3 regions of the Kitasatospora sp. NPDC056531 genome follow, and region 2 is predicted to be linked to each of the others. Evidence: riboswitches for the same ligand, from Rfam matches in the RefSeq annotation. Region 2 holds a riboswitch; each other region holds the start of a gene.

Region 1 (3,996 bases), 210 kb from region 2:
TAGGCGGCGGAGGTGACGCGGGGGCGAAGACGGTCCCAACCTGCGGAGCCGGTTTCGCCCCCGGTGCCTCAGGCGCGGGCGGCGCGCCGGGTCAGTGGGGTGAGCGCCCAGGTGACCAAGGCCGGTACCAGGAAGGCGAACAGCGAGGCGGAGGTCCACTCCTGCGGGGTGAAGTGCAGGGCCTGCTGGGCCGAGGTCCAGAAGTCCGTCCACCAGCCGGCCACCGCGGTCGGCGCGATGAACTGGTAGACCGCGAAGCCCAGCACCCACGGCAGCAGCATCAGCCAGCGGGACGGCGCCTCCTCGGAGAGGTCCCAGCCGTGCCGGCCGGCCCCGAAGAAGTAGTCCACCGCCAGCACCGCGAGCAGCGGCACGAACACCGAGCCGATCAGGCCGAGGAAGTTGCTGTAGGTGTCGGTGAACCTGTCGATCCGCAGCGCCAGCACGGTGGTCAGCACTCCGATCCCACCGCTCAGCGCCCGGCGGTCCACCCGCGGCAGCAGGTTCTGCAGCGACATCGCGGTCGAGTACACGTTGGCGAAGGACTGGTCGGTCTCGCGCAGCACGAGCACGAGCAGGAACAGCCAGCCGGCCCAGACGCCGAGGAAGGAGTCGAAGATCCGGCTCGGGTCGCCGTCGGACTGCAGCAGCGCCATCAGGCCGAGTACGTAGCACCAGACCTGGGCGACGGTGTAACCGGAGAAGCTCCCCCAGAAGGCCGAGCCCGTGGTGCGCGAGTGCCGGGTGTAGTCGGCGGCCATCGGGACGAAGGAGATCGACACCGCGATCATCGCGTCGGTGGCGCCCAGGAAGCCGTGCCAGTTGCCCGCGCCCGGGTCCGGCACACCCTGACGGCCCAGCTGGACGGTGAAGTACACCATCGCGACCGCGACCGCCCCGGCCACGAAGCGGCGCAGTACCGCGATCGCGCCCAGCGGCCAGATCGTCAGCGCGGTGGTCAGCGCGCCCGCGGCCAGCACGAACAGCCAGCGGTAGCCGGTGGTGTGGGCGACGGTCTGGGCGCCCGCCGAGATGGTCAGCAGCTCGAACACGCCCCAGCCGATGCACTGGACGATGTTCAGCACGGTCGGCAGGTAGGACAGCCGGGTGCCGAACAGCCCGCGCAGGTTGGCCATCGCGGGGGCGCCGGTCCGGGCGCCGATCAGCGCGGCCACGCCGAGCATCGCGGTGCCGACCGCCGTACCGGCCACGATCGCGGTCACCGCGGCGGCCAGCGACAGCTCGCTGCCCTTCTCGCCGAGCACGCTGGCGGCGGTGGAGAAGCCGATCAGGCTGACGCCCAGGTTCATCCAGAGCGCGAAGTGGTCCCGGAAGCGCAGGGTGCGCGGTGGCTCGGTGTCCAGCACCAGCGGCGCCTCGACGCGCTCGTCGGTGCCGGGGGTGGCCGCGTCCGTGGGACGATCAAGGAAATCCTTGGACGTGGGCGCGCTCGAAGAAGAGGATGGCGAAGCAGGCGGCATGGCCGATACTCCCTACGCCGGCATTACCCGGACAGGTTCCGGCGGTCAGCGCCCCCTCGACGGTCCGCCGGTGTCCCGCTTGGCGTACGGTCGACATGCGCACTCTCAGCCTGGTCGGTCCAAGCTCCCGCGTGTCAGTTTGGAGCGACAGGCTAACCGGCACGGGTACGAACGCCAAAGGCCACGGGGTGTGCGGTCCGCATCGCGGAACGCCCGGGCGGGGGGAGGGGAGCTCACCGACCGCCGCCGTCATCGCCGTCGTCGGTGTCGGCTAAGGATTCTTATGAGTTCTTCAGAGGGGTCCTTACGGCAATCGAATCGACGGTGCGAAAAACTATGGTCCTTGGTTCTGTCAGCTATGGAGGTCGTCCGTGAGCACCGAGCGCGAGGTTGGGCCCACCGGGCCGCAGGGGGAGCAGCCCGCGGGTCCCGAGGAGGCGGCCGGGTCCGTTTCCGACGGCACCGCTCAGGGCGGCCACAAGCCGACGATGGCGTTCAGCCGGGTCCCCGAGGCCGCGTCGGAAGCCGCTGACGCGGCGTCGGCCGATGCCGCCGCGGGCGACGGCGGACACAAGCCGACGATGGCGTTCAGCCGCGTCCCGGAGCCGGAGACCGCGCCGGAGGCCGGGCCCGAGCCGATCGAGGCCGCCCCGGCTGCGGCCGCCCCGGCCGAGGGTGGTCACAAGCCCACCGTGGCCTTCACCAAGGTCCCGGCGCCGGAGGCCCCGGCGGCGGAGGCCCCGGCGGCGCCCGCCGCCGAGGAGCACACCGTCGACCCGGTCACCGGCTACATCGACGCCCCGCCGCCGGTCCTGCCGCCCGCGCCGCCCGTCGCGCCCGCGCCCGCAGCCGCAGCCCCCGCTGCTCCGGCCGCGGCCCCGGTCGCCCCGGCCCTGCCGCCGGCCGCCAACCCGTACGCGACCCCGTCCCACGGCGTGCCCGCCGCCGGCGCACAAGAGCCGTACGGGGCCCCGGCCGCCGCCGCCCAGGAGCCGTACGGCGCGGCGCCCGCCGCGCACGGTCACCACCCGTTCGGCGCCGGCCAGCCGGTCGGCGGCTGGGGCGCCGCCCACGACGCCACCTCCGGCGGCGCGGGCTACCCCGGAGGCCCCGACTACCCCGGCGGCCCGCTCGGCTACCCGGCCGACTACCCCGGCGGCCCGAACGGCCCCGGCGGCCCGCGCAAGAAGCGCGGCGGCCTGGTGGCCCTGCTCGCGGCCGTCGCGCTGGTCGCCGGCGTGGCCGGCGGCGCGCTCGGCGTGGTCGCCACCAAGCACACCGACAGCACCAGTTCGGCGGACGACCACCGCAGCACCACCGTGCAGGCCAGCAACACCCAGAAGAACGAGCCCGTCCCCGGCTCGATCGCCGCCATCGCGCAGAAGGCGCTGCCCAGCGTCGTCACCATCAAGGCGCAGGGCAGCACCGAGTCGGGCACCGGCACCGGCTTCGTCTTCGACACCGAGGGCCACATCCTCACCAACAACCACGTGGTCGCGCCGACCCTCAGCGGCGGCAAACTGACCGTCAAGTTCGCCGACGGCACGTCCTACAGCGCCTCGGTGCTGGGCCACGCCGAGGGCTACGACGTCGCCGTGGTCAAGATCGACAACCCGCCGAAGGCCAAGCTGGCGCCCCTGGCGCTGGCCGACTCCGACAGGGTCAACGTCGGCGACGCCACGATCGCGATCGGCGCGCCGTACGGCCTGGAGTCCACCGTCACCAGCGGCATCGTCAGCGCCAAGGACCGCCCGGTCGCCTCGGGCGACGAGACCGGCTCGCAGGCCTCGTACATGAACGCCCTGCAGACCGACGCCTCGATCAACCCCGGCAACTCCGGCGGCCCGCTGCTCGACTCCAGCGGCGCGGTGATCGGCATCAACTCGGCGATCCAGTCCAACGCCTCGGCCAACGGGCGGGCCGGCAGCATCGGTCTGGGCTTCGCCATCCCGATCAACCAGGCCAAGTGGGTCGCGGACACCCTGATCAAGACCGGCAAGCCGGTCTACGCCAAGCTCGACGTGCTGCGCAACGACGATTACAAGGGTGACGGCGCGCAGATCCAGACCCGCGACATCCAGGGCCAGCCGGCCGTCACCCCCGGCGGCGCGGCCGACAAGGCGGGCCTCAAGCCGGGCGACGTGATCACCAAGCTCGGCGGCGCGCCGATCGAGAACGGCCCCGCCCTGGTCAGCCGGATCTGGACGCACAAGCCGGGCGAGACCGTGGACGTCGAGTACACCCGCAACGGCCAGACGTACAGCACCAAGGTCACCCTCGGCCAGCGCGAGGGCGACCAGTGACCCTCGGGAGCGCGGAATCGTGTGCGCCGAAGCCCGCCGGACCCGTTAGGCTGACCTCCGCCTGGAGAGCTGCCCGAGCGGCCTAAGGGAACAGTCTTGAAAACTGTCGTGGCGTGACCCGTCACCGTGGGTTCGAATCCCACGCTCTCCGCTGGTAGGAGAACCACCTGCTCAGGGCGGGTGCCGAGACCACTCGGCACCCGCCCTCGGTG
Region 2 (3,996 bases):
AACTCCTCGGACATGGCCTGCATGCCGGCCTCGGCGTCGGCGTCGAACTCGCTGGAGACGGCCGTCGAGCCGTCGCCGTGCTCGTCGCGGATCTTCTGGGAGATCTTCATCGAGCAGAACTTCGGGCCGCACATCGAGCAGAAGTGGGCCGTCTTGGCGGGTTCGGCGGGGAGGGTCTCGTCGTGGAAGTCGCGAGCGGTCTCCGGGTCGAGGGCCAGGTTGAACTGGTCCTCCCAGCGGAACTCGAAGCGGGCGTCGGAGAGGGCGTCGTCCCAGGCCTGGGCGCCGGGGTGGCCCTTGGCGAGGTCGGCGGCGTGAGCGGCGATCTTGTAGGTGATCACGCCGGTCTTGACGTCGTACCGGTTGGGCAGGCCCAGGTGCTCCTTGGGCGTGACGTAGCAGAGCATCGCGGTGCCCCACCAGGCGATCATCGCGGCGCCGATGCCCGAGGTGATGTGGTCGTAGCCGGGGGCGACGTCGGTGGTGAGGGGGCCGAGGGTGTAGAACGGCGCCTCGTCGCAGATCTCCTTCTGGAGATCCATGTTCTCCTTGATCTTGTGCATCGGGACGTGGCCCGGGCCCTCGATCATCACCTGGACGTCGCGCTCGCGGGCGATCCGGCCCAGCTCGCCGAGGGTCTGCAACTCGGCGAACTGCGCCTCGTCGTTGGCGTCCGCGATCGAGCCGGGGCGCAGGCCGTCACCGAGCGAGAAGGTGACGTCGTAGCTCGCCAGGATGTCGCAGAGTTCCTCGAAGTTGGTGTAGAGGAAGTTCTCCTTGTGGTGCGCCAGGCACCACGCGGCCATGATCGAGCCGCCGCGCGAGACGATGCCGGTCTTGCGGCGCGCGGTGAGCGGGACGTACCGCAGCAGCACGCCGGCGTGGACGGTCATGTAGTCGACGCCCTGCTCGCACTGCTCGATGATGGTGTCCCGGTAGACCTCCCAGCTCAGGTCCTCGGCCTTGCCGTCCACCTTCTCCAGGGCCTGGTAGAGCGGCACGGTGCCGATCGGCACGGGGGAGTTGCGCAGGATCCACTCGCGGGTGGTGTGGATGTTGCGGCCGGTGGAGAGGTCCATGACGGTGTCGGCGCCCCAGCGGGTGGCCCAGGTCATCTTCTCCACCTCCTCCTCGATCGAGGAGGTCACGGCGGAGTTGCCGATGTTGGCGTTGATCTTCACCAGGAAGTTGGTGCCGATGATGGCCGGCTCCACCTCGGGGTGGTTCACGTTCACCGGGATGACGGCACGGCCGCGGGCCACCTCGTCGCGCACGAACTCGGGCTCCAGACCCTCGCGCAGCGCCACGAACTCCATCTCCGGTGTCACCACGCCCCGCTTGGCGTAAGCGAGTTGGGTGACGGCCACACCACCGCGACCGCGCAGCGGGCGGCGCGGGCGGCCGGGGAAGACGGCGTCCAGGTTGCGCAGGTTGCCGCCGCGCGGCGAGGTGTGCTTGATCCCGTCGTCCTCGGGGCGCGCCTCGCGGCCGTCGTACTCCTCGACGTCGCCGCGCTGGCGGATCCAGGAGTCGCGCAGGGCGGGCAGGCCGCGCCGCACGTCGGGCTCGTACGCCGGGTCGGTGTACGGGCCGGAGGTGTCGTACAGCGGCACGGTCCTGCCGTTGGTGAGCTGCACCTCGCGGTAGGGCACCCGCAGGTCCGGGCGGGACCCGTCCCGGTAGGCCTTGCGCCAGGCCGGGGTCGGGTAGCCGGTGCGCTCGCTGCTGGGGGTGGTCTGGGCAGACTGCGGCTGTGCTTCGAACGTGGTCATCTGACCTCTACTCCCTACGCCGGCATTACCCGGTCCAGGTTCCTGCGGTCGACGCAGCCGTCGGTCCGTCCGTCGACGTTCCGGTCAGCGCCCTCTCAGCCCGGTGCTCCGAGCTCCCGCGTCGCAGGCGGTGTTGCCTGCACATGACGCCCAACACGGTAGCGAGCCGATCGCCGCAGGTCCAGACGGCCCCCGAACCGAAATCCGGCCGGAAAGGCCGAGGCCCGGCCCCCGCTCACGGGGTGCCGGGCCTCCGGGGTGCTCCGCCGCGGTCCGCGCGGCGGAGCGGATTCAGCTCTTCGCGGCCTTCTTCACCAGGATCACCACGGCGGCCGCGATGCCCACCACGACCAGCAGCTTGATCAGGATGCTCAGCAGGGCGCCGACCACGCCGAAGACGAAGGCGATGATGTTCCAGGCCAGCACCAGGACCAGCACCGGGATGACGATGTTGCGCACCCAGGAGGGCAGCGACTTCCAGAGCTCAGCCATGTCGGTTCCTCTTCTCCCCTCGGGCCGGCTGCCGTCCGGTGCCGCATCCCGCTTGCTTTCGATGCTTCGATCGTACGGTGGCCGCAGCCCCGGAACGAGGCCCAACGGCCCGGAGAGAACCCCGAGATCACCCCGATCCCCACCCCCGGGGAGACCCCCGAAGAAACCTTCCGCCAGCACTACAACCCAGCCCGGGTTCAGGCGTCCAACAGGTGCCGAACTCTTCGGAACAGCCCGTACGACAGCCTCACCAGGGGGACCAGACATGCGTGTCCGCAGCGCCACCACCCTGACCGTCCTGAGCGCCCTCAGCCTGAGCGCCCTCAGCCTGACCGCCGCCCCCGCCCTCGCCGCTCCGGCCGCGTCGACGGCCTGGGGCGACAACGTCACCGCCGCCGGCGGCTTCGTCGGAATGAGCCCGACCCGCGTCCTGGACACCCGCGACGCCTACGCCGTCCCGAACGGCATGGTGCGCCCGCTCGCCGCGCAGGAGTACTACACGACCCCGCTCGTCGCGTTCAGCTCCCACATGCCGCCCACCACCTACCCGGTGGTGCCCGCCGACACCACGGCCGTGGTGGTCAACGTGACCGCGACCAACCCGACCGCGAACGGCTACCTCTCGCTCAGCGCCGCCCCGGGGGCGCCCGGCAGCATCCCGGCCGCTTCCAGCATCAACTTCGCGCCGGGCCAGACGGTCTCCAACCTGGTCACGGTCGCGGTCACCCCGGGCACCAGACCGACCATCACCGTCTTCAACAGCGCCGGCACCACCGACGTGGTCCTCGACGTGGTCGGCTTCTACAGCCCGACCGCCACCGACCGGCACACCGCGCTGACCCCGACCCGCCTCGCCGACAGCCGCACCGACGGCACCGGCCCGCTCGGCTACGGATCGGTCCGGACGATCCAGGTCGCCAAGCCCGAGCTGGGCACGGCCGACGCCCACGCGGTGGTCCTCAACGTCACCGCCACCGACCCCACCATGAACAGCTTCCTGACCGTCTACCCGGACGGGCCGGCGGGACGCCCGTACCAGGGCTCCAACGTCAACTTCCCCGCGGGCCGGACCGTTCCGAACCAGGTGGTGGTGCCGGTCGGCGCCAACGGGACGATCGACATCTACAACCACGTCGGCTCGGTCAACGTGATCGTCGACCTCGTCGGCTACTACGGCCCCTCGGGCACCAGCCTGTTCCGCGCCCTCAAGACGCCGGTCCGGACCTCCGACACCCGCGTCACCGGGTCACCGCTGGCGGCGTACTCGACCGAGCAGGTCCCGGCGGTCGCCTCGGACGGCTCCACGCCGGACGTCACGGCGGTCGAGGCCAACACCACGGTCACCGACGTCTCCAGCCCCGGGCACCTCACGGTGTTCCCGGGCGGGAGCACCGTCCCCGACACCTCCACCGTCAACGTCGACCCCGGCCTGACGGTCGCCAACTCCGCGACCACCGGAGTGGCCGCGGACGGCACCTACTCCATCCACAACCACGGCGGCCCGCTGAACGTCATCACCGACCTGACCGGCTACTTCACCACCAGCTGAGCGAACCGGCGCGGGCCCGCCGTCCGAGCACCTCCGGACGGCGGGCCCCTGCCGCGCGGACGTCAGACCGGCCAGCGCTCCCCGCGCCAGGCGGCGTCCCAGAACATCCACTCGTAGCGCGCGGTGGTCCTGAAGTGCTCGACCACCTTGCGGCGTTCGGCCGCGGACAGCTCCCCGCCGAGC
Region 3 (3,996 bases), on a different contig from region 2:
AAGCCATGTCCACCCGGGCGAGTCTAGTGGTGAAGCCGCGCGCCGGACCCGGAGGACACCTCCTCCGGGCCCGGCTGTGCCCGGCTTGTGACACGGGACACCCGGTCTCAGAAGGCCGGCCGCTCCCGGGTGTCCAGGGCGGCGCGGCCGGCCATCGCGGAGGAGGCCTCGGCGTGGAAGCGGCGCGGGATCCGGCCGGCCCGGTGGGCGAGCCGGCCGGCCTCGGCGGCGTGCCGCATCGCCTCGGCCATCAGCACCGGGTCCTGAGCGCGCGTCACCGCGGAGGCCAGCATCACCGCCGCGCAGCCCAGCTCCATCGCCAGCGCGACGTCGGAGGCGGTGCCGGCGCCCGCGTCCAGGATCACCGGGACGCCCGCGTCCTCCACGATCAGCTGGAAGTTGTGCGGGTTGCGGATGCCCAGACCGGAGCCGATCGGCGAGCCCAGCGGCATGATCGCCGCGCAGCCGACGTCCTCCAACTTGCGCGCCAGCACCGGGTCGTCGTTGGTGTACGGGAGCACGGTGAAGCCGTCGTCGACCAGGATCTCGGCGGCGTCCAGCAGCTCGATCGGGTCGGGCAGCAGGGTGCGCTCGTCGGCGATCACCTCCAGCTTCACCCAGTCGGTGCCGAGCGCCTCGCGGGCCAGCCGGGCGGTCAGCACGGCCTCGCCGGCGGTGAAGCAGCCGGCCGTGTTGGGCAGCACCCGGATGCCGTTGCGGGTCAGCACGTCCAGGACGGAGCCCTGGGTGGTGGCGTCGACCCGGCGCATGGCCACCGTGGTCAGCTCGGTGCCGGAGGCGAGCAGCGCGCGCTCCAGGACCTCCAGGCTGGGCGCGCCGCCGGTGCCCATGATGAGCCGGGAGGAGAAGGTCGTCCCGGCGATGGTGAGAAGGTCGTCGGCCATGGCTCAGCCTCCCTGGACGGCGGTGAGGATCTCGACCCGGTCGCCGGTGCTCAGCGGCGTCTCGGACCACGAACTGCGGGGCACCACGGCCTCGTTGAGGGCGGCGGCGACGCCGGTGTTGGCCTTGCTGACGGTGGCCACCAGCTCGGCGAGGGTCGTGGTGGCGGGCGTCCGGCGGGGCTCGCCGTTGACGGTCAGGGCGATCTCGGTCATGCGGAGGCCTTCGTCGTGGAGTGGTCGGGGGAGAACCGGGCGGGCGTGAACGGCCTTGCGAGATCCGGGACTTCGCCGGTCACCAGGTACTCGGCGACCAGGTCGGCGGTCACCGGGGTGAGCAGCACGCCGTTGCGGTAGTGGCCGGTGGCGGCGACCAGTCCGGGCAGCGGGGTCGGGCCCAGCAGCGGGGCGTTGTCCGGTGAGCCGGGGCGCAGTCCGGCGGAGGTCTCCAGCAGCGGCAGTTCGGTGATGCCCGGGACCAACTCGTGGGCGTCGCGCAGGAGTTCGTACACGCCGCCGGCGGTGACGGTGGTGTCGTAGCCCTGCTCCTCGGTGGTCGCGCCGATCACCAGCTCGCCGTTCTCGCGCGGCACCAGGTACAGGTGCTGCCCGCGCACGACCGCGCGGACGTTGCGGGAGAGGAACGGCCGGTAGGCCTCCGGGATGTGGAGCCGCAGCACCTGCCCCTTCACCGGGCGGATCGCGGGCAGCACGCCCTCGGGCAGGCCGGGCAGCCGGTGGCTGTGCGGGCCCGCGGCGAGCACGATCTGATCGGCGGCCACCGTCTCCCCGGTGCTGAGCCGGGCGCCGACCGCCCGGCCGTCCTCCACGAGCAGCTCGACGGCCTCGGCGCGCCGACCGACGACGCCCGCGCGCTCACCGGCCAGCAGCAGTGCGGTGAGCAGCCGCCGGGGATCCACCTGGTGGTCGTTCGCGACGTGCAGGCCGCCGCGCACGCCGGGGGCCAGCATCGGCTCCAGCCTGCGGGCCTCCCGGCCGGTCAGCCAGCTCGACTCCAGGCCGAGCCGCTGGTGGAAGGCGTGCAGTTCGCGCAGTTCCTCGCGGTCGTCGGAGTCCAGCGCGACGGCGATCGTGCCGCACCGGCGGTAGCCGGTGTCCTCCCCGCCACTCGCCTCGGTGAGTTCGGCCGCGAAGGCCGCGTACCGCTCGTTCGAGGCCATGCCGAGGCGCAGCAGCGGCTCCTCGCCGTACTGCAGCTCGGTGACCGGGGCGAGCATCCCGGCCGCGACTGAGGCCGCCCCGCCGCCGGGGGAGGGGTCGACCACGATCACGTTCCTCAGCCCGCGCTGCGCGGCGCGCCACGCGACGGCGAGGCCGACGATGCCCCCGCCGATCACCAGCACGTCGGCGCGGGCGCCTGATGGCAAGCGTGACAAAGCTGCTCTTCTCCCTTCGCCGGTATGACCCGGATCAGGTTCGGACGGTCGCGGGCCGTGCCAGCCCGCCTCTCAGCCCGGTACGCCGGGCTCCCGTGTGGTGCACCCACCTTAACGCCGGGGGTCGGCCCGGCCGAAGGGCCGTGTGAGGGGTGGGACGGGTGAGCAGGACGGTTGCCGCCGGGCCCGCCCGAGGGGTGGACGGCCGCCGGGTGCCGCCGCGGCGCTGAGTACAGTGACGGGCGTGGCAGAGCTGAGCGGAACGGATCAGGTGGTCGTCGTCGGGGCCGGGCTGGCCGGGGCGCAGTGCGCCCTGAAGCTGCGGCAGGGCGGCTGGCGGGGGCGGATCACCCTGGTCGGCGAGGAGCCGCACGCGCCGTACGACCGGCCGCCGCTCTCCAAGGACGTGCTGCTCGGCAAGGCCGACGCCACCACCCTGGACATCGACTACGGGCAGCTCGGCATCGAGCTGCTCACCGGCCGGCGCGCCACCGGCCTCACCCCGGGCGTGCTGCACACCGACGACGGCGACCTCCCGTACGACTCGCTGGTGATCGCCACCGGCGCCACCCCGCGCGCCCTGCCCGGCGCCGAGCGCGCCCACCTGCTGCACACCCTGGACGACGCCCTGGCGCTGCGCGCGCTGCTGCGCCCCGGGCTGCGGCTGGTGCTGGTCGGCGCGGGCTGGATCGGAGCCGAGGTGTCCACCGCCGCGCGGCAGGCCGGCTGCGAGGTGACCGTGGTGGAGGCCGGCCCGGCGCCGGTGCCGGGCGCGCTGCCGACCGGGGTCGGCTCGGCGATGGCCGCCTGGTACGCCGAGGCCGGGGTCGAGCTGCGCTGCGGGGTCGGCGTGGCCGCCGTCGAGCCGGGCGCGGTACTGCTGGCGGACGGCTCGCACCTGCCCGCCGACGAGGTGGTGGTCGGCGTCGGCGCCCGGCCCGCGACCGGCTGGCTGGCCGGCTCGGGCGTCGAGCTGGACGAGGCCGGGGCGGTCCTGGTGGACGAGCGGCTGCGCACCAGCCTGCCCGGGGTCTTCGCGGCCGGGGACTGCGTCAGCTACCCGTCGGCCCGCTCCGGTGCCCGGCTGGCCGTGCAGCACTGGGACCACGCGCTGCAGTCCGGCGAGGCCGCGGCCGCCGCCGTGCTGGGGGCGCACGTGCCGTACGACCCGGTGCCGTACTTCTGGTCCGAGCAGTTCGGCCGGATGGTCCAGTACGCCGGCCGGCACGCCGAGGGCGACGAGCTGCTGTGGCGCGGCAGCCCGCGGGATGCCGCCTGGTCGGTGCTCTGGCTGCGCGACGGGGTGCCGAGCGCGCTGCTGGCGGTGGACCGGCCGCGGGACCTGACCCAGGGGCGGAAGCTGATCGAGCGCGGTGCGGTGCTGGACCCGGTCCGCGCGGCGGACCCGTCGGTGCCGCTGAAGGCTGCCGTCGGCTAGGGCCCGTCTTCAAAGCCCCGTCGTCCGCCCGAAGGGCGGGCGGAGCGGCGTTGGGGTGCGAGGTGCGTGCCCCGGGGCCGCCCCGCAGGCGAGGGTTTGAGGACGGGCCCTTGGGGGGCGTGTGCGTGGCGGGGGGCTGAGGTGGCAGTCTGGTGCCGTGAGTGAGATCGATGCCAAGACTGAAGCCCTGGTCCCCGAGTGGCTGTACCTCCCCGACATCTCCGAGCGGTGGGGTGTGGTGGTCACCGAGGTCCGCAAC

Evidence for each region. A riboswitch is a leader RNA that binds a small molecule or an ion and turns the genes downstream of it on or off. The one in region 2 is predicted to bind thiamine pyrophosphate.
Region 1: it holds a riboswitch for thiamine pyrophosphate, as region 2 does, so the genes downstream of both, ACFQ87_RS02770 (purine-cytosine permease family protein) here and thiC (phosphomethylpyrimidine synthase ThiC) in region 2, are expected to answer to the same signal.
Region 3: it holds a riboswitch for thiamine pyrophosphate, as region 2 does, so the genes downstream of both, thiO (glycine oxidase ThiO) here and thiC (phosphomethylpyrimidine synthase ThiC) in region 2, are expected to answer to the same signal.

Annotation. Positions count from the first base shown of each region.
Region 1 covers NZ_JBHTTU010000002.1:21,633-25,628, reverse strand. The annotation lists gene ACFQ87_RS02770 (purine-cytosine permease family protein) at 69-1,481, opposite strand; TPP riboswitch at 1,474-1,622, opposite strand; gene ACFQ87_RS02765 (S1C family serine protease) at 1,853-3,784, shown strand; tRNA gene ACFQ87_RS02760 (tRNA-Ser) at 3,848-3,935, shown strand.
Region 2 covers NZ_JBHTTU010000002.1:236,069-240,064, reverse strand. The annotation lists gene thiC (phosphomethylpyrimidine synthase ThiC) at 1-1,772, opposite strand, end outside; TPP riboswitch at 1,767-1,902, opposite strand; gene ACFQ87_RS03730 (DUF5326 family protein) at 2,064-2,264, opposite strand; gene ACFQ87_RS03725 (hypothetical protein) at 2,530-3,813, shown strand; gene tenA (thiaminase II) at 3,876-3,996, opposite strand, start outside.
Region 3 covers NZ_JBHTTU010000003.1:185,183-189,178, forward strand. The annotation lists gene pknB (Stk1 family PASTA domain-containing Ser/Thr kinase) at 1-7, opposite strand, end outside; gene ACFQ87_RS05555 (thiazole synthase) at 108-905, opposite strand; gene thiS (sulfur carrier protein ThiS) at 909-1,118, opposite strand; gene thiO (glycine oxidase ThiO) at 1,115-2,290, opposite strand; TPP riboswitch at 2,294-2,406, opposite strand; gene ACFQ87_RS05570 (NAD(P)/FAD-dependent oxidoreductase) at 2,535-3,737, shown strand; gene ACFQ87_RS05575 (Rv2175c family DNA-binding protein) at 3,895-3,996, shown strand, end outside.